3 regions of the Brevibacterium ammoniilyticum genome follow, and region 1 is predicted to be linked to each of the others. Evidence: riboswitches for the same ligand, from Rfam matches in the RefSeq annotation. Region 1 holds a riboswitch; each other region holds the start of a gene.
The links. A riboswitch is a leader RNA that binds a small molecule or an ion and turns the genes downstream of it on or off. The one in region 1 is predicted to bind thiamine pyrophosphate.
Positions count from the first base shown of each region.

Region 2: another riboswitch for thiamine pyrophosphate. It lies ahead of thiO (glycine oxidase ThiO); the one in region 1 lies ahead of thiM (hydroxyethylthiazole kinase).
Region 3: another riboswitch for thiamine pyrophosphate. It lies ahead of AAHA49_RS12610 (ECF transporter S component); the one in region 1 lies ahead of thiM (hydroxyethylthiazole kinase).

Region 1 is NZ_BAABNP010000002.1:150,000-156,455, forward strand. It holds gene AAHA49_RS02710 (cysteine desulfurase family protein) at 1-932, shown strand, start outside; gene AAHA49_RS02715 (hypothetical protein) at 1,104-1,316, shown strand; gene AAHA49_RS02720 (TenA family protein) at 1,362-2,084, opposite strand; gene thiD (bifunctional hydroxymethylpyrimidine kinase/phosphomethylpyrimidine kinase) at 2,186-3,052, opposite strand; gene thiE (thiamine phosphate synthase) at 3,049-3,747, opposite strand; gene thiM (hydroxyethylthiazole kinase) at 3,744-4,604, opposite strand; TPP riboswitch at 4,592-4,693, opposite strand; gene AAHA49_RS02740 (sugar ABC transporter permease) at 5,003-6,214, opposite strand; gene AAHA49_RS02745 (ATP-binding cassette domain-containing protein) at 6,211-6,456, opposite strand, start outside.
Region 2 is NZ_BAABNP010000001.1:312,539-318,994, forward strand. It holds gene thiS (sulfur carrier protein ThiS) at 1-134, opposite strand, end outside; gene thiO (glycine oxidase ThiO) at 189-1,319, opposite strand; TPP riboswitch at 1,310-1,413, opposite strand; gene thiE (thiamine phosphate synthase) at 1,437-2,129, shown strand; gene AAHA49_RS01470 (ketopantoate reductase family protein) at 2,126-3,040, shown strand; gene AAHA49_RS01475 (DedA family protein) at 2,994-3,704, opposite strand; gene AAHA49_RS01480 (sensor histidine kinase) at 3,857-4,993, shown strand; gene AAHA49_RS01485 (response regulator) at 4,986-5,678, shown strand; gene AAHA49_RS01490 (TetR/AcrR family transcriptional regulator) at 5,713-6,408, opposite strand.
Region 3 is NZ_BAABNP010000010.1:63,223-69,678, reverse strand. It holds gene AAHA49_RS12620 (energy-coupling factor transporter transmembrane component T family protein) at 1-376, opposite strand, end outside; gene AAHA49_RS12615 (ABC transporter ATP-binding protein) at 360-1,838, opposite strand; gene AAHA49_RS12610 (ECF transporter S component) at 1,838-2,458, opposite strand; TPP riboswitch at 2,484-2,592, opposite strand; gene AAHA49_RS12605 (universal stress protein) at 2,632-3,609, opposite strand; gene AAHA49_RS12600 (DUF4916 domain-containing protein) at 3,899-4,438, opposite strand; gene AAHA49_RS12595 (MmgE/PrpD family protein) at 4,654-6,150, shown strand; gene prpB (methylisocitrate lyase) at 6,150-6,456, shown strand, end outside.

The sequences.
Region 1 (6,456 bases):
TTCCCGACGCCACCGCATCGGCGGGGACGGATTCCGAACGCCGTCATATCGTCACCTCCCCGCTCGAGCATGAAGCGGTGCTCGCCTCGGCGGAATACCTCCGCCGACGTCACGGCTTCGCAGTCTCCTTCGTCGATGTCGAATCCGATGGGACGGTGACGCCCGAGGCGCTGCGGGCGGCGCTGCGGGAGGACACCGCGGTCGTCAGCCTCGGGTATGCGAACAACGAGATCGGCACGGTCACTGATATCTCGACCCTCGCCGAAGTCGCCCATACTGTCGGAGCCCACGTCCACACCGATGCCGTGCAGGCCGCCGGCTGGCTGCCGCTGACCGGGCTCGGCGTCGACGCGATCACGCTGGCCGGGCACAAGGTCGGGGCGCCGAAGGGCATCGGGGCGGCGGCGATCCGCGCGCGGATCCCCGTCGAACCGCTCATCCACGGGGGCGGGCAGGAGTCGGGTCGGCGGTCGGGCACGGAGAACGTCGCCCTGGCCGTCGCGTTCGCCACCGCCCTCGAGCTCGCCGAGGCCGAACGCGTCGACGCAACCCAGCGTGTGGCCCTGATCAGGGATGACTTCATCGCCGAGGTGCTCGCCCAGGTGCCTGGGGTGATCCTCACGGGTGCCCAGCCGGCGGGCGCCGGGAGTGCGCGGAACCCGAATCATGCGTCGTTCTGCTTCTCCCGTACGAGCGGGGAGGCGGTGCTGCTCGAGCTGGAGCGGCTCGGGGTGACGGCGTCGAGCGGGTCGGCGTGCGCGGTCGGGTCGGATGAGCCCTCCCATGTGCTGCTGGCGCTCGGCATCGACGCCGAGGTGGCGAAGACGAGTATGCGCTTCACCTTTCCCGCGTCGATCACCGCCGAGCAGGGGGCGGCAGCCTCAGCGGCCGTCGTCGAGGCGGCGACTCGCCTCAGCCTCGCGTTCTCCTGAAGCCTCGCGTTCTCCTGAGGCCGTGCCCACCCCAGGCTCCGGAACCTCGCCTCCTCATCCCACCCGGGGCGCGAAGAGGCCACCGATGTGCGATTGGCCCCTTTCCACCGCGCCAATGCGGAGAGACACTGGAATCCAGGATTTCACTGCGGTTGCGAGGGGGTTTTCGTCATGGATCTGCTGATCGTCACCATCATGGGAGTCGGCTTCGCTGCGGTCGTCTTCTTCGTCGGACGAATCGCCTGCCCGCCGCGTGATCGTGTGCCCCTGACCCAGGTCGACCGGGTCATCCTCTGGACCACCCTGTGCCGCGGGTGGATGGCGCTCGGCCAGCTGGGTCCGCTCACCCGCATCGTCGACGATCGCCGCGAAGGGACAGCGTAGGAGGGTTCCCGAGCCAGGCACCCGCCCTGCGGGTCGGGACCGGCCTCACACCGCGAAGACCGCGGCGTCCCAGGTCTGCATCGCGTGCGCCGAGGCCCAGAAGTGGAGTTCGTAGACGCAGGCGCGTTCGAAGGCGGCCCGCATCCGGGTCAGCTCGTCCTCGGGCGCCCGCTCGAGCTCCCGTTCGAGGATCGTCACGGCCTTCCTGGTCGACTCGTCGAACTCCGGGGAGTCGTAGGTCTGCACCCAGGTGCGGTACGGGTGGTCCTCGCTCATCGCCCCGGCGCGTTCGATGAGCACCTTGCCCATGTGCGCGTACACCCAGAAGCACGGCAGCACCCCGGCGACACCCTCCCCGTAGGACCGGGTCGCCGAGGTGGCGACTAGGAAGGACACGTACCCGAGCGTCGTCGGCGAGGCTCCCAACCGGTCGTTCGCCTCGAGGTCGGTCAGCGCCTGCCCGAGCCGGGCATCGGAGAGGAGCTGAGCGTGCATGTCCTCTTCGACCGTGATCGCCTCCGCCGCCGAGGTGGACCAGAACCGGGACTCGTCCCGATCCGTGGTCTTCCCGGCGAGGAAGGACATCGCCTTCGCATACCCGCTGAGGTAGATGCTGTCCTGGTTGATGTAGTTCGCGAACGCCACCGGGTCGAGGCTGCCGTCGGCGAGCTGGGTGAGGAACGGCAGCGCCTCGATCTCTTCGACGAGCGGGCGCACATGCTCCCAGAGTTCGGTGGTGTTCGGGCCGACGGCGAAGTTCGTGGTCATCAGTGAGTCTCCTCGGGTCGTTGGTGATCGTCGCAGAATGGTGCAGGGGCCGCAACGCGGCAGCGCTCTCCGGGCGGTTCGGGGTGGATGGGATGCCGATCTCAGCGCCTGGTGATGTCGACCTGGTGGTCGACGGGTCCGTGCGCACCGGCGGGGTCGAGGCTGACCTGCCAGTCCGCCGCCGAGGCGAGGGCCCGGGCGAGGAAGTCCAGGCCCCGTTCGACGGCACCGCGGACCTGTTCGGGGCTCAGCCGGGAGCCGGGATCCGCCTGCCGGAGCACGGCCGCCTCGGCGGTGATCGCCGCCGAGAGCGTGCAGCCGGTGCCGTGCGTGTTCGCCGTCGTGATCCGGGGGTGCGCGAACTCGGTGATCTCACCGTCCGAGGTGACGAGGATGTCGGCCACTTCTCCGTCGCGCGCGTGCCCGCCCTTGAGCAGCACCGCCTGCGCTCCACGGGCCACGAGCTCCCGCGCCTGCTCGCGCATCTGCCCTGGAGTCTGCGCTTCGTCGACGTCGTCGCCGAGGAGGAGAGCCGCCTCGGGGAGGTTCGGGGTGATGAGGTCGGCGACCGGGAGCAGTCGGGTGCGCACGGAGTCGACGGCCTCGGCCTCGAGGAGCCGATGCCCGGAGGTCGCGACCATGACCGGGTCGACGGTGAAGAACCCGAAATCCGAGGACGAGGCCCGGTCGACGACGAGGTCGACGAGCGAGCGCGAACCGAGCATTCCGGTCTTCGTCGCATCGACGGGCATGTCATTGAGGACGCTGTCGAGCTCATCGGTGACGAAGTCCTCGTCGATCGGGTAGACCCGGGAGACGCCGTGCGTGTTCTGGGCGACGAGTGCGGTGACCGCCGTGGTCCCGAGCACGCCGAGGGCGGTGAACGTCTTGAGGTCGGCGTGGATGCCCGCTCCCCCGCTCGGGTCGGTGCCGGCGATCGAGAGCGCGATCGGCGGGCGCACACTCATACCGCTCCCCCGTCCCCGTAGGCGGCGAGCAGTTCGGCCGCGGCGAGTTCGGGGTCGGCGGCGCGGCAGATCGCCGAGACGACGCAGACGCCGATGAGACCCAGGCCGCGCAGGTCCGGGACGCGTGTCGCGTCGATCCCGCCGATCGCCACCGCGGGCAGTCCTGCCTGTGAGACGAGTTCGCCGAGGCGGTCCGGGCCGATCCCGGCCGGTGCGTCGGCCTTCGTCGTCGTGTCGAAGACGGGGCCGATGCCGACGAGGTCGACCGCTCCGGTGGCCCGGGCTGCGGCGAATTCGGCGTCCTCGGCGGCCGAGAGACCCACGAGCGGTGCGTCGCCGAGGAGGGCGCGCACCTCGGCGACGGGGGTGTCGGACTGGCCGACGTGGATGTGGACGTCCGTGCCCTCCTCGCGCAGACGCCCGGCGACGGCCACCCGGTCGTTGAGGAAGACGGGGACCCGGCGGTCGGTGCCGGCCACCGCCTCGGCGACGGCGGCGACGACCTCACGGGTGAGGACGAGGAACTCGGTGTCGTCGATGTCCTTGTCCCGGACCTGGACGATGCCGACCCCGCCGGCGACCGCGGAGCGCACGGTCTCGGCCACCGTCCGACCGGCCTCGGCGCACTGCGCGGAGTCGGTGACGAGGTAGAGGCGGGTGTCGATGCCGGCGAGGCGGTCGAGTGCCGCGCTCATGCCGCCGTCACCGCGACGCGGGAGCGGGCGATGCGGTCGTCGTCGGTGGTGAAGAGGGCGTCGAGGAAGTTCATGGCGTACCGGCCCGGACCCAGTGCCCCGGTCGCGGCGGCCTCACCGGCCACGGCGAAATGCGCGTGGGCGGCGACGACGGCGGTGAACCTCTCGAGCGCTCCCACGCCTGCCGGTCCGGCCTGCGAACTCGTCCCCGCCGGAGGGACCGCGGCGAGGTAGGCGGTGGTGACGGCGCCGAGCGAGCACCCGGTGCCGATGACGAGCGGCATGAACGCGTGTCCGCCGTCGATGCGGGCGACATGGTCGACCCCGTCGATGTGGGCGACGACGGCGTCACGGGCACCCGAGACGGCGACGATCGCGCCGGTCGCGCGGGCGAGGTCGGCGGCGGCGGGGAGCACGGCGTCGACTTCGTCGGTGGATTCGACTCCGCGCCCGCCGGCACCGGCGCCGGCCAGTGCCGCGATCTCCGAGGCGTTGCCGCGGATCGCGGTGGGTCCGGCGGCAGCGGCCCGGCGGATCCGGGTGGTGCGGAAATCGGCGGCACCGATGCTCACCGGGTCGAGGACCCAGGGTTTCGCATCGGCGGTGACGGCTTCGATCGCGGCGTCGGCGGCGAGGAACTGCTGGTTCGTCGCCGTGCCGAAGTTGATCAGCAGCCCGCCGGCGAGGTGGGCGAACTGTGCGGCGTCGGCGTCGTGGTCGAGCATCGCCGGAGACGCCCCGACAGCGAGCAGCACGTTCGCACTGAACTGCTGCACGACGGTGTTCGTGATGCATTGGATGAGCGGGTTCGACGCGCGCAGACGTGCGTGCGCCGACGACAGATCGAGGTCGGTCATGACGATCCCTTCGCTAGCATGGCCCAGATCAGGTTCGATGGGTGTCCTCTCAGCCCGGCGCGATTCCCCGGGCACCCCATGTCATTGCCTTCGACTGTATCAGGAGCGCCGAGGCGGCGGCGACGCGGGCAGCGCATGCGCGGGCCACGCGGCGGGCGATGCTGCCGGACCGCCTCGGCGCCTGCACAGTCCTCCAGCTCACTTCGATCTCGAGGGCACAGTTCGTGAACTGTGCCCTCGAGATCGAAGTGAGCCCGAAGCGCTCTCCGCGTCAGCGGCCCACGGGATTGCGCATCGTGCCCGCGTAGATGAGCGAGACCGAATGCCTGGAGGCGCGGTCTCGACGCGAAGAGGCGGTCTCGGTGAATTCGAACGCTGCCGTCCGTCCGCTTCGGCGACTATCCCCTGCCGACGTAACGCTGGCCGCGCCGACTGACCGCGTCGATGACGACGGCGGTGAGGAGGACGAGGGCGGTGATGATCTGCTGCGCGTCGGAGTTGAAGCCGATGAGGTAGAGGCCGTTGTTGATGGCGCCGACGACGAACGCGCCGAGCACCGCCGCCCAGGCCGTGCCGCGTCCGCCGAAGAGGGAGGTGCCGCCGATGACGGCCGCGGCGATCGCATTGAGCAGATCCTGGGTCGCCACGAGCGTCGATCCGGCGTTCGTCGTCACTCCGGCCTTGACGAAGCCGAAGAGTGCGGCGAGGACGCCGGCGGTCATGAAGACGCTGATGCGCACCCATGTCACCGGGATGCCCGCCCGCCGCGCGGCCTCGACCTTGCCGCCGACGGCGTAGATCGAACGCCCGTAGCGCGTCTTGCGCAGCACGAGGTCGATGACGATCGCGATGACCATCATGAGGAAGAACGGCAGGGCGAGACCGAAGTCCTGGTTGACGAGGATGAGGAAGCCGAAGACGATCGCCGTGAGCAGCACGATGCGGACGATGACGGCCAGCCAGCTCGCACTGTCCAGTCCCTGCGCATGGCGCCGCAGCTTCGAGTAGACGAGCCCCGCACCGAACCCGATGACCGCGATCGCCCCGAAGACGTACGCCCAGATCGCCGGGAAGTAGTAGCTGGCGAAGTCGAAGGCGAAGGTGTCGGCCATCGAGAGGTTCTTCTGGGTGCCGAGCACGGTGAGGGTGAGCCCCGTGAACGCGAGGAGGCCGGCGAGGGTGACGACGAAGGCGGGGATGCCGACGACGGCGAAGAACCAGCCCTGGATCGCCCCGACGACGAGGCCGAGGAGCAGGATGATCGTCAGCGCGATGACCGGCGGCACGTCCTGCCGGACGACGAGCACACCGAGCACCGAGGCCGCGAGCCCGCCGAGCTGCGCGAGCGAGAGGTCGATCTCGCCGAGGAGGAGGATGAGGTTGATGCCGAGCGCGAGGATCGCCAGGTAGGCGACCTGCGTGGAGAGGTTGACGAGGTTGGCCGGGGAGAGGAAGTTGCTGTTCGCCGACTGGAAGACGACGACGATGACGATGAGCGCGAGGATGACGGGGAACGAGCCGAGCTGGCCCTCCTTGATCCGCCGGAAGAAGGTGCGCACGAACCCCTCGTCGAAGATCCGTTCGTCGGTGATGAACGAGCTGCGGGTCATCGGCGCTCACCCCTCCTCGCCGCACGCTGGGTCACGACGTTGTCGTTGGCGCCGGTGATGGCGGCGATGAGCACATCCGTGCGTTCGTCACCGGGGAAGTCCCCGGCGTCCCTGCCCAGGCGCAGCACGTGGACGCGGTCGCAGACGGCTTGGACGTCGGCCATGTTGTGGCTGACGAGCAGCACCCCGAGATCACGGTCCCGGAGGCGTTCGATGAGGTTGAGCACCTCGGCGGTCTGGGC
Region 2 (6,456 bases), on a different contig from region 1:
GCCACACCGAGGCGGCCGCCGTCGGCCGGGGTGCCGTCGGGTGTCAGCTGTCGACCGGTGACGTCTTCGACGAGCGCGCGGGCGGTGGTGCCCGCTTCGAGTTCCCGGCTCTCGCCGTTGAGGGTGATGATCATGGTGTCTTCCTTGCAGTGGTGGGTCGGTGGAGCAGTCCGCAGTGGTGGTCGATGTCAGTGTGCAGGCGCCGGCTCGCGCTCGAACCGTTCGGGGGAAAGACTCTCGAGAGCACCCGGTGGCAGCCATTCGGAGTCGGTGTCGAGGACGAGGTCGGCGCCGAGTCTCGCGCCCAGCGGTGCGAGGAGGACTCCGTGTCGGAAGTATCCGGTGGAGACGACGCAGCCGGGATCGGTGCGCCCGATGATCGGCAGGTCATCGGGGGACCCGGGACGGGCGCGGGCGGTGATCTCCGTGATCTCTGCGCGCAGCAGTCCGGGCACAAGGCGTTCGGCGTCGTGGAGGAGCCGGTGGACGCCTTCGGCGAGGACACCGGGGCGACCGTCCTCGCGTGAGGTGGCCCCGAGGACGAGTTCCCCGTCGGGTCGGGGCACGATGTAGACGGGTCGGCCGGCGACGAGTCCGCGGATCGTGCGGGTGAGCAGCGGCGGCGACTGGGGGTCGCTGCGGAGGCGGATGATGTCGCCGTGGACGGCGCGCAGCGGCAGCAGGGGCGCCTCGGCGATCGCGTTGCCCGCCTCCCCGGCGGCGATGACGACCTGGTCGCCGGTGAGCAGGCTCCCGTCGGACAGGCCCACCCCGGTGGTCCGACCCGCGGTGCGCACGATCTCTATGGCCTCCATGCGCACGACGCGCTCGGCGAGCAGACCGAGCAGGGCAGCGGTCACCCTGCGGGGGTCGATCGCATGGTCGCCGGGGATCCGCACGGCACCGCACACACCCGGCGCCAGCGCCGGTTCGAGAGCACGGGCCTGGGACCCGGTGAGAAGTTCGACCGCGGAACCCGCCCGGATCTGCAGGCTGCGGAGCTCGCGCAGAGTGGTGAGGTCGGCACGGTCGCCGGCGCACACGAGGGTCTCCGCCGCAGTCTCGCCGAGGTCGTCGCCGGAGGCGGCGGCCAACCGGGCTGAGAAGTCGGGGTAGAGCGCGGCCGAGGCGCGCATGAGCGGGAAGAGCGGGGACTGGCCCCAGGCGATCTCTGCAGCTGGGGCGATCATTCCCGCCGCCGCGTACGTCGCTCCCTCACCCGGCTGCGGGTCGACGACCGTGACCGCGGCTCCCCGGGACTCGAGCTCCCACGCCGTGGCCAGGCCGATGATCCCGGCCCCGATGACGATGACGTGCATGCGATTCTCCCTCCGGCGGCATGACCCGCATCAGGTGTGACGGTCGGCACGAAGCCCTCTCAGCCTCCCATGCGAGGCTCCCGCGAACTCCTCTACTCTAGGAGCATGGTTCCCGCGATGACAACGTCCACCGCAGAGCGAGACATCACCCGCGCACAGCGGCAGCGAGCGCTCGCCGACTCCCGCCTCTACCTGTGCACCGACGCCCGCAGGAGACAGGGGGATCTGCCGGAGTTCCTCGACGCCGCCTACGCGGGAGGCGTCGACATCATCCAGCTGCGGGACAAAGCCCTCGAAGCCCGCGAGGAGATCGCCGCCCTCGAGGTCCTCAGGGACGCGGCCCGGCGTCACGGAAGGCTCTTCTCCGTCAACGACCGCGCCGATGTCGCCCTCCTCGTCGGCGCCGACGTCTTCCACGTCGGGCAGGATGACCTCACGAGCGCCCAGGCCCGCCGTGTCCTCGGACCCGACGTCCTCCTCGGCCGCTCCACGCACTCGGTCGACCAGGCGCTCGCCGCCGAGGCGGACCCGGAGATCGACTACTTCTGCCTCGGCCCCGTGTGGGAGACCCCGACGAAACCGGGCCGGCCTGCCGTCGGCCTCGAACCGCTGACGACCATCGCCGGCACCGTGACCACCCCGTGGTTCGCGATCGGCGGGATCGCCTCCGGGCAGCGCCTCGACGCCGTCCGGCAGGCGGGAGCCGAGCGCATCGTCGTCGTCCGTGCCCTCACCGAGGCGGCCGACCCTGCCGCAGCCGCCGCGCAGCTGCGCGGCGAACTCACCCGCAGTCAGGCAGGTGCACTGTGAGGATCCTCATCGCCGGCGCCGGCGCCACCGGCGGAGCTTTCGGCACCCGTCTGGTCGAAGCCGGTCGCGACGTCACCTTCCTCGTCCGCGGCGAACGTGCCGAGGCGCTGCGCGCCTCCGGTCTGCGCTTCATCGGCCCTGACGAGGACCGGACGAACCCGGTGGTCGTGGTCACCGCCGAGGAGCTCGCCGCGACTTCCGAGCTTGCCGACCTCATCCTGCTGGCCGTCAAAGCCGGGGGACTCGAGTCGATCATCGACGACCTGCGGCCCGCGGTGGGTCCGAACACGCTCATCATCCCGTTCCTCAACGGGATGGCCCATATCGACCGGCTGCGCGAGGAGTTCCCGGACCAGGTGCTCGGCGGGCTCGTCAAGATCGTCGGCACGATGCGCGGATACGACGTCGTGCAGATGACGGATCTGGCGACGATGACGATCGGTCGCCTCGGCGGGGGAGAGGTGCCGGCCGCCATCGTCGAGGCCCTCGACGTTCCCGGCTTCCGCCTCCAGGTCATCGACTCCGTCGACGATGCGCTGTGGGAGAAATGGGTGTTCATCGCCGCGGCCGGAGTCGTCACCTGCCTCTTCCGCGCCCCTGTCGGAGCGATCATGGCCGCCGGAGGCGAACCCCACGTCGTGGCGATCATCGACGAACTCGAAGCCGTGGCGATGCGGGCAGGACACCCCGTCTCCGCCCGCGCCCGCGCGGCCACCCTGTCGATGCTCACCGCGGAGGGCTCGTCGTTCACCTCGTCCCTCTACCGTGACGTCACGGCGGGACTGCCGAACGAGACCGAGCACATCCTCGGCCACCTCGCGGCCACGGCGGCCGGACTCGGGGTGGCGACGCCGCTGCTCGACCTCACTCTCGTACAGCTGCGAGCAGGCGAGATCGACCGATCGGACTGACCGGCTCGGCGGCACCGTGGTCGTCCGCGGAACCCGCCGCGGACCGGTCGGGCTGCGTCCCAGCCGACCGGCCTGCCCGCCTTCCGCGCAGACGGCGGACGGCCTCGGCGAGGCCCGTGAGGACGAAGGCGATGCCGACGCCGAGGACGACGCCCCACAGCGGCTGGTCGCGGAACATCGCCCCGCCGAGGAGGCCGATCCCGGCCGCGTAGACCGACCAGGCGAGGCAGCCGATGAAGTCCACGGCGAGGAACCGGCCGAGCGGATAGCGGAGCATGCCCGAGGCGATGGTCGTGGCGGTGCGCCCGCCGGGGATGAACCGTCCGGCGACGAGCATCGCCCCACCGCGCTCACCGAACATCGCCTGCGTCGCGTCGAGGAGACGGCGCAGGCGGGCCGAGCGCACCCACCGATCGGTGACCCGGCTGCCCCCGCGGCCCACACAGTGGGCGGCGAGGTCGCCGAGGAGCGCTCCGAGAGCGGCCGCTGCGATGATGCCCGCCGCATGCGGACTGCCCGTGACCGCATACGCGGCCGCGGTGATGACGACGGTCTCCGAGGGAACGATCGGCACGAGCGAATCGAGACTCGCGACGAGTGCGATGAGGAGGTAGAGCCACGGGGATTCGAGCGTCTGGCGGATGAGGTCGAGAGCGAAGTCCATGTCTCACCACCGTACGCACGCTCGGGCCGCAGCGATACGAGGACGCACCCACGACCGGAGGCGGATCTCCCGACGATGCACTGAGGGAAACCGGAACGAGCGCTGCGGTCAGGCCCCTGCTCGGCCCGGTGCCGCGTTGCTACGATCGAGCCATGCCCTGGCCTGCGACGATTCCCCGCGAACCGCGCATGTTCGCGCGCCGGTGGGTGCTTTCCGTGCTCGGCGTGCTGTGGGGCGGACTGCTGTGCCTGCCGCTCCTCCTCGTCTCCTGCCTTCCGCTCTCGACGCGGTTCTCCCGCCGGATCCTGGGCTGGGAGCGGAGCCGGCAGCAGCGGTGCTTCGGAATCGTCCTCACCGGGTGCGCACCCCGGCGGGGGCCGGTGGCGCTCACCGGGCTTCTCGCGCTGGCTGCCGTCATCCCCGTCCTCAACCTCCTCACCGGCTTCGTCTTCGTCACCGTGGGTTCGCTCCTGCAGGGGCTGTTCGCCGGCGGGGGAGTGACGATCAGCTTCTCCCTGTGGACGATGAGCCAGCCGACGATCCTCGTCGGCGTCCTCTACGGGGCCGCGAACCTCATCGGGGCGGTCGTCCTCGCCGAGCTCGCGAACTGGCTCCACGGTCGCATCGACGCCTCCGTCGCCGTCGTCTCCCGCCCGAACGCCCGACACAGCCGGATCTCCGAACTCCTCACGACCAGGCGCGGCGTCGTCGTCGCCATCGACGACGAGCGCAGACGCATCGAACGCGACCTCCACGACGGGGTGCAGCAGAACGTCGTCTCCCTCTCCGTCCTCATCGCCCGCGCCCAGCGCGCCACCGACCCGGACAAGGTCTCAGCCCTCCTGAACTCCGCGCTCGTCCAGTCCCAGGACCTCATCGACGAGATGCGCGAGGTCGCATGGCGGGTCTATCCGACCGCCCTCGACGACCAGGGGCTCGGCTCCGTCCTCAACCGCATCGCCGATCACTGCCCCGTCCCGGTGAGGATCCTCGAGCTCCCGGACCGGCGCCTGCCGCAGGCCGTGGAGTCCGCAGCGTACTTCTTCGTCCGTGAAGCCGTGACGAACGTCGTCAAGCACGCGGGCGCCCAGTCCATCACCATCCGCGTCCATGATGGTACGGATGGTCTCCTCGCCGAGGTGGTCGACGACGGTCGCGGAGGTGCCGATCCTACTGGGTCGGGTCTTCAGGGGCTGGCCCGCCGGGTCAACGCCCTCGACGGGCAGCTGAGCATCGAGACTGCGACGATGAAGGGAACGACAGTGAGAGCGGAGATCCCCTATGAGTGAGCCGACCACGGGCGATTCGGTAGTGGAGACCGGGAGACTGCGCGTCGTCCTCGCCGATGACGCGGTGCTGCTGCGCGAAGGCGTGCGCAGCCTGCTCGAGGATGAGGGCATCGAGGTCGTGGCCTCGGTCGACGACGGCGTCCAGCTGCTCGCCGCCGTCGACGCGCTCACCCCGCAGCTGGCGATCGTCGACGTCCGCATGCCGCCGACCCATACGACCGAAGGGCTCGAAGCGGCACTGGAGATCAAACGCCGGCACCCCGACATCGGCGTCCTCGTGCTCAGCCAGTACGTGCTGCGCGAATACGCCACCGAACTCCTCAGCTCCGAGATCGTCGGGGTGGGCTACCTGCTGAAGAACCGGGTGACCGACATCGACCGGTTCCTCGACTCCGTGATGCGCATCGCGGTCGGCGGCACCGTCATCGACCCCGAGGTCGTCCGCCAGCTGCTGCGCTCCTCGGAGCAGGCCTCGTCGCTCTCGGCGCTCACCCCGCGGGAGAACGACGTCCTCGAAGCGATGGCCGAAGGACTGTCGAACAGGGGGATCGCCGAACGCCTCTTCGTGTCCGTCAGCTCCGTCGAGAAGGCGATCAGCGCGATCTTCGACAAGCTCGGACTCGAGGCGGGGGAGACGACGAGCCGCCGGGTCGCGGCGGTCCTGCGCTACCTCGACCGCGGCTGAGACTCGCGCATGCGCCTAGCGCGAGCAGGGAGATTCACGCCTCGAGGAGGCGGCGCACGAGCCGGAACTGCTGGTTCGCCAGCGCAGCGACCTCGGCACTGCTCGGCAGAGAGCCGGTGCCCGCGGATGGGTTGCCGCGCTCTTCGGCAAAGCCGCTGTTCTCTGCTGCAGAGTCATCGCTCTGAGCAGCCGAGTCGGCGTCGATGAGGGCGAGCGACCATCGGTCGAACCCACGCAGCAGGGACATGAGCGCGACAGCCTGCAGCTCTGCCGGCGCACCGGCGTCGACGGCTTCGGTGCGCCGGCCCACGTCGAGCACGGCGGAGAGCCATGCGTCGACAGCGGCGTGGAACCCCTCCACGCTCGGATGACGGGGTTCTGCCCACACGATGCGCCAGAGCAGACCCAGTGCTTCGCTCTCCGGCCAGCTGCGCATGGCACCATCCCACATCGACTCCGCGACCGACCAGAAGTCGACGGCGAAGTCCTCGGGGCGAGGCGGTCGCCAGTCCTCGAGCGCCCGCTCGGTCAGGGTGGTCACGACGATGCCGAGGAGCTCATCCTTGGAGTCGATGACGTGGTAGAAGGAGCTCTTGCTCATCCCGCACGCCGCGATGATGCGATTGAGCGAGGCCTCCGCGGCCGGGTGCGCGGCGAACTCGCGGGCGGCGGCGGTGACGAGGGCGTCCCTCTTCTCGGGGGCCATGCGGGCGAACGGGGTCTCGGTCACGGGCCCATCGTAGCAAGCGACGACACCTTCTGGACCATCTGGTCCACA
Region 3 (6,456 bases), on a different contig from region 1:
CGGCGGACTCCAGCGACCCCGTCGTCATGAGGATCGGGCCGACATCGACGACCACGGCACCGGTCTTCTCCGCCAGTATCGCCGTGCCCCAGGCCGCGAGGAGTGCGCCCAGAGGCAGGAACCACAGGCGCTTGAGCGCCGCCCACAGATCGAGCCCGGTCAGGGGCAGGGCGAGAAGCGAGAAGGCGAGGACGACGCCGGCGGAGACGAGGTCGATGCTCAGCAGGGCACCGACCATGAGGATGAGGGCGACGGCGATCTTCGACAGCGGATTGCACCGGACCAGCGCGGTGCTGCGCACAACGGGGATGAGCTGACCGGGATCCTCGACGGCGACCCTCTCACGGGCAGTCACGGTCTCACTCAACGCGCTCACCCTCCAGGGACCGCTCCGCCGACCCGAGGACGATGCGCCGCCCCCCGATCGCGGTGAGGAAGTCATCGTCGTGGCTGACGGCGATGACGGCGCTGCCATGATCGAGGACGTCGCGGAAGAGCTCGACGAGGCCCGCCCAGGTCAGCGCATCCTGCCCGAACGTCGGTTCGTCGACGATGAGGATCTGCGGCCGCGGGGCGATCATCGCCGCCACCGACAGTCGCCGCTTCTCCCCACCGGAGAGCCCCTGCGGGTGCGCGTGGGCGACAGCGCCCAGCCCGAGCGTCCCGAGCAGGCTCTCCACCCGCGCCTCGACCTCGGCGGCCGGCCATCCGGCCAGGCGCGGACCGAGCGCGAGCTCGTCGTGCACGCTGCCTTTGAGGAACTGGTGCTCGGGCTCCTGGAAGACCATGCCGATGCGCGGGGCGAGGAACGCAGACGGCCAGCGGAACGGGCGGCCGTGCTTCGCGCCCTCGGCCAGCGGGCCGTGCGCGCGCACCTCACCGGAGAACTCCTCGACGAGTCCGGCCAGGGTCAGTGCCGTCGTCGACTTGCCCGCCCCGTTGGGTCCGACGATGCCGACCGCCTCACCGGCTGAGACCTCGAGGCTGAGGTCCGTGGCCGCAGGTGCGTGGGCGCGCGGTCGGGCGACGCTGAGTCCGGAGGCCGTCAGCAGCACGGGCGCCGAGGCGGCCGGTGCCCGATCCGGTGCGACCGGTGACTGCGCGGAGGGCAGCCAGATGCCCGAGGCCCGCAGCGCCTCGGCGAGTTCGGGATCACCGAACACCGCGACCGGACTGCCCTGGGCGAGCAGTCCGTCCCGGCCGAGGACGATGACGGTGTCGACGAACTCGGCCCACAGGCTCACCCGATGCTCGACGACGATCATCGTCGCCGAGGTGACCGCGGCCGCCGTGAGCACGGCATCGCGCACCGATGCCGCCGAGGCGGGGTCGATGTTGGCCGTCGGTTCGTCGAGGACGATGACCTCGGGCGCCATCGCGTGGATGCCGGCAAGCGCAAGACGTTGCTTCTGGCCCCCTGAGAGCGCCGCCGTGGGATGGTCGGTGGGCAGGTCGAGGCCCATCGCGGCCAGCGACGACCCGATGCGCTCGTCGATGACCTCGACCGGCAGGCCGAGGTTCTCCATGCCGAAGGCGACGTCGTCGCCGACGCGAGAGAAGATCACCTGCGAATCGGGGTCCTGGAGGACGAGCCCGGTGACACCTCGGCGGGGGTCAGGGGCATCGTCGCCGATGAGGATCTCACCGGTGGACTCTCCGGCCTCGACGGGCAGGACCCCGGCGATCGCATGGAGCAGCGTCGACTTCCCCGCCCCTGACGGGCCGAGGAGGAGGACCTTCTCTCCGGCGGCGATGTCGAGGTCGAGGGGACCGATCGCGGCAGCGTCCCGATCGGCGTGCCGCCACGAGAAGCCGCGGGCGCGGACCGGCAGACCCATCAGCGCATGCGGCCGGAGGCGAACGAGCTCAGCGCCCCGGTCTTCGCGATCGCGCGGTAGGCATACCAGGCGCCGATGCCGGAGATGACGATGCCGGAGACGATCGCACATGCGGCGTAGGCGAACTGGTAGGTCAGCTGCCATTCGGCGTTGTAGAGGATGTTCTCGCTCACCGCCATGAAGGCCGCTGCGACGAGACCGGACAGCGTCGTCACCCACAGGGTGAACTTCCGGTAGCCGAAGGCCGCGAAGACGAGTTCGGCGCCGAGGCCCTGGATGAAGCCCGAGAGCAGCACGGTCGAGCCGAAGTGGGAGCCGAGGACGCCTTCGACGAGGGCGGCGAGGACCTCGCACAGGAGCGCGGCACCCGGTTTGCGGATGATCGCCCCGGCCAAGGGACCGGCGAGCACCCACAGGCCGGCGATGAGCCCGATCGAGGGCGGGAAGGCTTGGAAGCCGAGTTCGATGACCTTCCAGCTCGCCGCGAGCACCCAGAAGATCAGGCCCACGGCGATGCCGAGGACGGCGGTGACGACGTAGTCGACGACCCGCCACTTCTTCGTCGGCGGGGCCTGGGTGTACGCGGGTGCGGATGTCGCGGGCGCGGTGGTGTTCGGCATTGTGCCTCCTCGTATCTCAAGGAGGGGTAGAAGAGTCTCGACTTCCTTCGGCGGTGCTAACCGCATCAGGTTCGAGGGTCTGCAGCATCATCTGCACTCTCAGCGCCCCTGCTGGCGCTCCCCTGTCGTGTGGGCACCACTGTACAACACGACCACCGGCCCGCAGGCCCGTCTCAGCTGGGGACGATCATCACCGGGCCTTCGGCATGGTGGAGGACTCCGCGGGAGACCGAACCGAGGAGCGCGGACTTCACCGCGCCGCGGCCCCGGGTGCCGAGCACCGTGAGCTGGGCCCGCTTCGTGGCCTCCGAGAGCATCGAGACCGCATCCCCGACGACCACCGAGGTGGAGATCGGCAGACCAGGGAACTGCTCGCCGAGGGCATCGGCCTCCGTCGAGAGGGCGGTCTCGAGCTGCTTCTGCCGACGGTCTGCGACATCCCCGCCGACCTCGAGATCGGGGTACCAGTAGAGCCATTCCTCACCGGCCGGCAGCACCGAGACGATCTCGAGGCCCGTCTGCCTGGAGGAGGCCACCTCGGCGGCGGTGAACATCGCGATCCGGGCGGCCTCGGAGCCGTCGACGGCGACGACGACCGATCCGCTCGAGTCCTCACGGCGGGCGGAGTGCTTGGGCACGACGATCGTCGGGCAGTGCGAATGGGGCGGCAGGGCTGTCGAGACCGAGCCGAGCATGCGGCCGATGAAGCCGCCGCGACCGCGGGCGCCGACGATGAGGACCTCGGCGTTCGAGCTCAGTCGCACGAGCACGCCTGCGGCGTCGCCGGACTCGGCGGCGTAAGTGACCTGTCCGGGATGGTCGCGCAGGAGGTCGGCCGCCTCGGCGAGCAGCTTCTCCGCTCCGCGCATCGCGGCCTCGTCCTCGGGTTCGGAGGGGATCGAGGCCATGTTCGGGTAGATCATCAGCGGCATCGTGAACGCGGTGACCACCGTGAGCTGAACGCCGCGGTGGAGTGCCTCGGCGGCGCCGTAGCGCAGGGCCAGGGCTGCGAGCTCCGAGCCGTCGAAGCCGACGAGGACGCCGAGTTCGCGGTTGAGCCCGGATTCGTCGGGTCGGGGATCGGCGGCCCGGTCGTCGGTCGGGTTCGCGGCGGCCTGGCGGGTGGGGATCCGATGGGAGTCGGCGTTCATGGCAGTCCTCTCGACGGGGCCTGACCAACCCTGACGATGACGACGGCCCCGAAAACCACATCCGTCCTCGTCGACTTCAGTCTATCAGGGCGTTTCTACAGCGTGTAGAAAAGTCGCCGAGGCGGCCGCGGGGGTTGCCGTGCGACCGCCGGGTTGCTGTGGGTGTGTCGGGGTGTCGAGTTCTGGACCCTCGGTGTCGATTCTGGTCGCGGAAATCGACACTCAGCGTCCAGGAGTCGTGGGCGCCGCGCGCGAATCGCACAGTGCGCTCTCGGCGGAGGGCGCTGCCTCAGGTGGGGAAGCCGAGGTAGGTGAGCGCGGTGCGCAGGATGTGCTCCTGTCCGTGGCGGAGTTCGGCGACGATGTCCTCGCGCAGTGCTTCCTCGGGGGTGAGCCAGTCGAGGCTGAGTGCGTCGGCCCTTGGCGTGCATTCGCCGCGGACCTCCATGATGAAGCACATCGAGATCGCATGCTGGCGGGGGTCGTGGAGCAACGAGGTGCCCTCGGTGGGGAAGTACTCGGCGATCTGGAAGGGTGTGATGGCCGGCGGGACGACGGGCAGGGCGAGTGGGCCGAGGTCGTTCTCCGCATGCCGCAGCAGCGCCTGGCGGATGGACTCGTGGTAGCGGATCCGTCCGCCGATGACCTCCCGGCCGAGGACGCCGTCGTCGAGGCTGCGCAGGAGCAGGCCGATCCGTTCGACGTTGCCGGCCTCGCCCACGCGGACCGGAACGGCATTGACATAGGGGATGGGGAGACGGCGGCGGACCTGGGCGAACTCGTTGTCGTCGAACCAGTTCTCGTCGAAGTCGAGGGCAGTGCGGGTCATACCCAGATTGTGTCACAGTTCACCCTGCCCGATCGGCACGGTCCCGCCCCACCCGGGGGTGGTGGCCGGGAACACCCGTCGGGTAAAGTATCTTGACGTCAAGATAAAACTCCGGCCGGGCCGCATCCCCGAAGTGACGTGGCCTACAGTTGAGTCAACCACTCGCAGGCCTGCAGCGGTTCCGCCGCGGTCAAGGACGATTGAAGGGATTATCCATGATTGATCATGAGGTCCGTACCCACAAGAGCTCAGAGAACCTCGCACGCGAAGACCAGCTCGCCTGGAAGATCGCCGAGGTCGCCTCCGACCCGACGCCCGTGGAGCCGGAGGTCACCGAGATGGTGATCAACCGCGTCATCGACAACGCCGCGGTCGCTGCCGCCTCGGTCAACCGCTCGGCCCCCACCCACGCCCGTGAGCAGGCACAGGCTCACCCCTACACGCCCGGCGCGACGATCTTCGGCCTGCCGCTTGCCGACCGCTTCTCCCCGGAGTGGGCGGCCTGGGCCAACGGCGTGGCCGTGCGCGAACTCGACTTCCACGACACCTTCCTCGCCGCCGAGTACTCCCACCCCGGCGACAACATCCCGCCCGTCCTCGCCGTCGCCCAGCACATGGGCATCGCCGGACCCGACCTCATCAACGGCATCGCCACCGGCTATGAGATCCAGGTCGACCTCGTCAAGGGCATGAGCCTGCACGAGCACAAGATCGACCACGTCGCCCACCTCGGGCCCTCGGCCGCCGCCGGCATCGGCGCGATGCTCCACCTGCCCACCGAGGTCACCTTCCAGGCGATCCAGCAGGCCCTGCACGTGACCACGGCGACCCGTCAGTCCCGCAAGGGCGAGATCTCCTCGTGGAAGGCCCACGCTCCCGCGTTCGCGGGCAAGATGGCCGTCGAAGCCGTCGACCGTGCGATGCGCGGCGAAGGCGCGCCGAACCCGATCTACGAAGGCGAGGACGGTGTCATCGCCTGGATCCTCTCGGGCCCCGACGCCCGCTACACGATCCCGCTGCCGGCCAAGGGCGAAGCCAAGCGCGCGATCCTCGACACCTACACCAAGGAGCACTCCGCCGAATACCAGGCGCAGGCGCTCATCGACCTCGCCCGCAAGCTCGGCGGGGAGATCGAGGACCTGTCGACGATCAAGCGCATCGTCATCCACACCTCGCACCACACCCACAACGTCATCGGCACCGGTGCGAACGACCCGCAGAAGATGGACCCTAAGGCCAGCCGGGAGACCCTCGACCACTCGATCATGTACATCTTCGCCGTGGCGCTCGAGGACCGCGGCTGGCACCACGAGGACTCGTACTCGCCCGAACGCGCGGGACGTCCCGAGACCGTGGCCCTGTGGCACAAGATCGAGACGACCGAGGACCCTGAGTGGACCCGCCGCTACCACTCGACCGATCCGAACGAGAAGGCCTTCGGCGGTCGCGTGGAGATCGAGTTCGAGGACGGGTCGACGCTGACCGACGAGATCGCCGTCGCCGACGCCCACCCGCTCGGCGCCCGCCCGTTCGTCCGTGCGAACTACGTCGAGAAGTTCCGCACCCTGTCCGAGGGCATCCTCACCGAGGCGGAGGCCAACCGCTTCCTCGACCTCGCCGAGAACCTCGAGAGCCTCGACGCCGCCGGCGTCGGCCAGCTCAGCTTCGCAGTCGAGGGACTGAAGCACAGCGGTTCGAAGGGCATCTTCTGATGCTCGGGGCCACGACGACACCGGCCGAACGCCGGGTCCGCTTCCGGGAGCTGCTGGCAGGTGACGAGATCGTCCAGTTCCCCGGGGCGATCAACCCGATCAACGCACAGATCATCGAGCAGATCGGCTTCGAGGGCGTCTACATCTCCGGCGGCGCGTTCTCCGCGGCCATGGGTGTGCCCGACATCGGTCTGACCACCCTCACCGAGGTGGCCGACCACGGTCGTGCGATCGCCCGGGTGACGAACCTGCCGACCTTCATCGACGCCGACACCGGCTGGGGTGAGGCGATGAACGTCGCCCGCA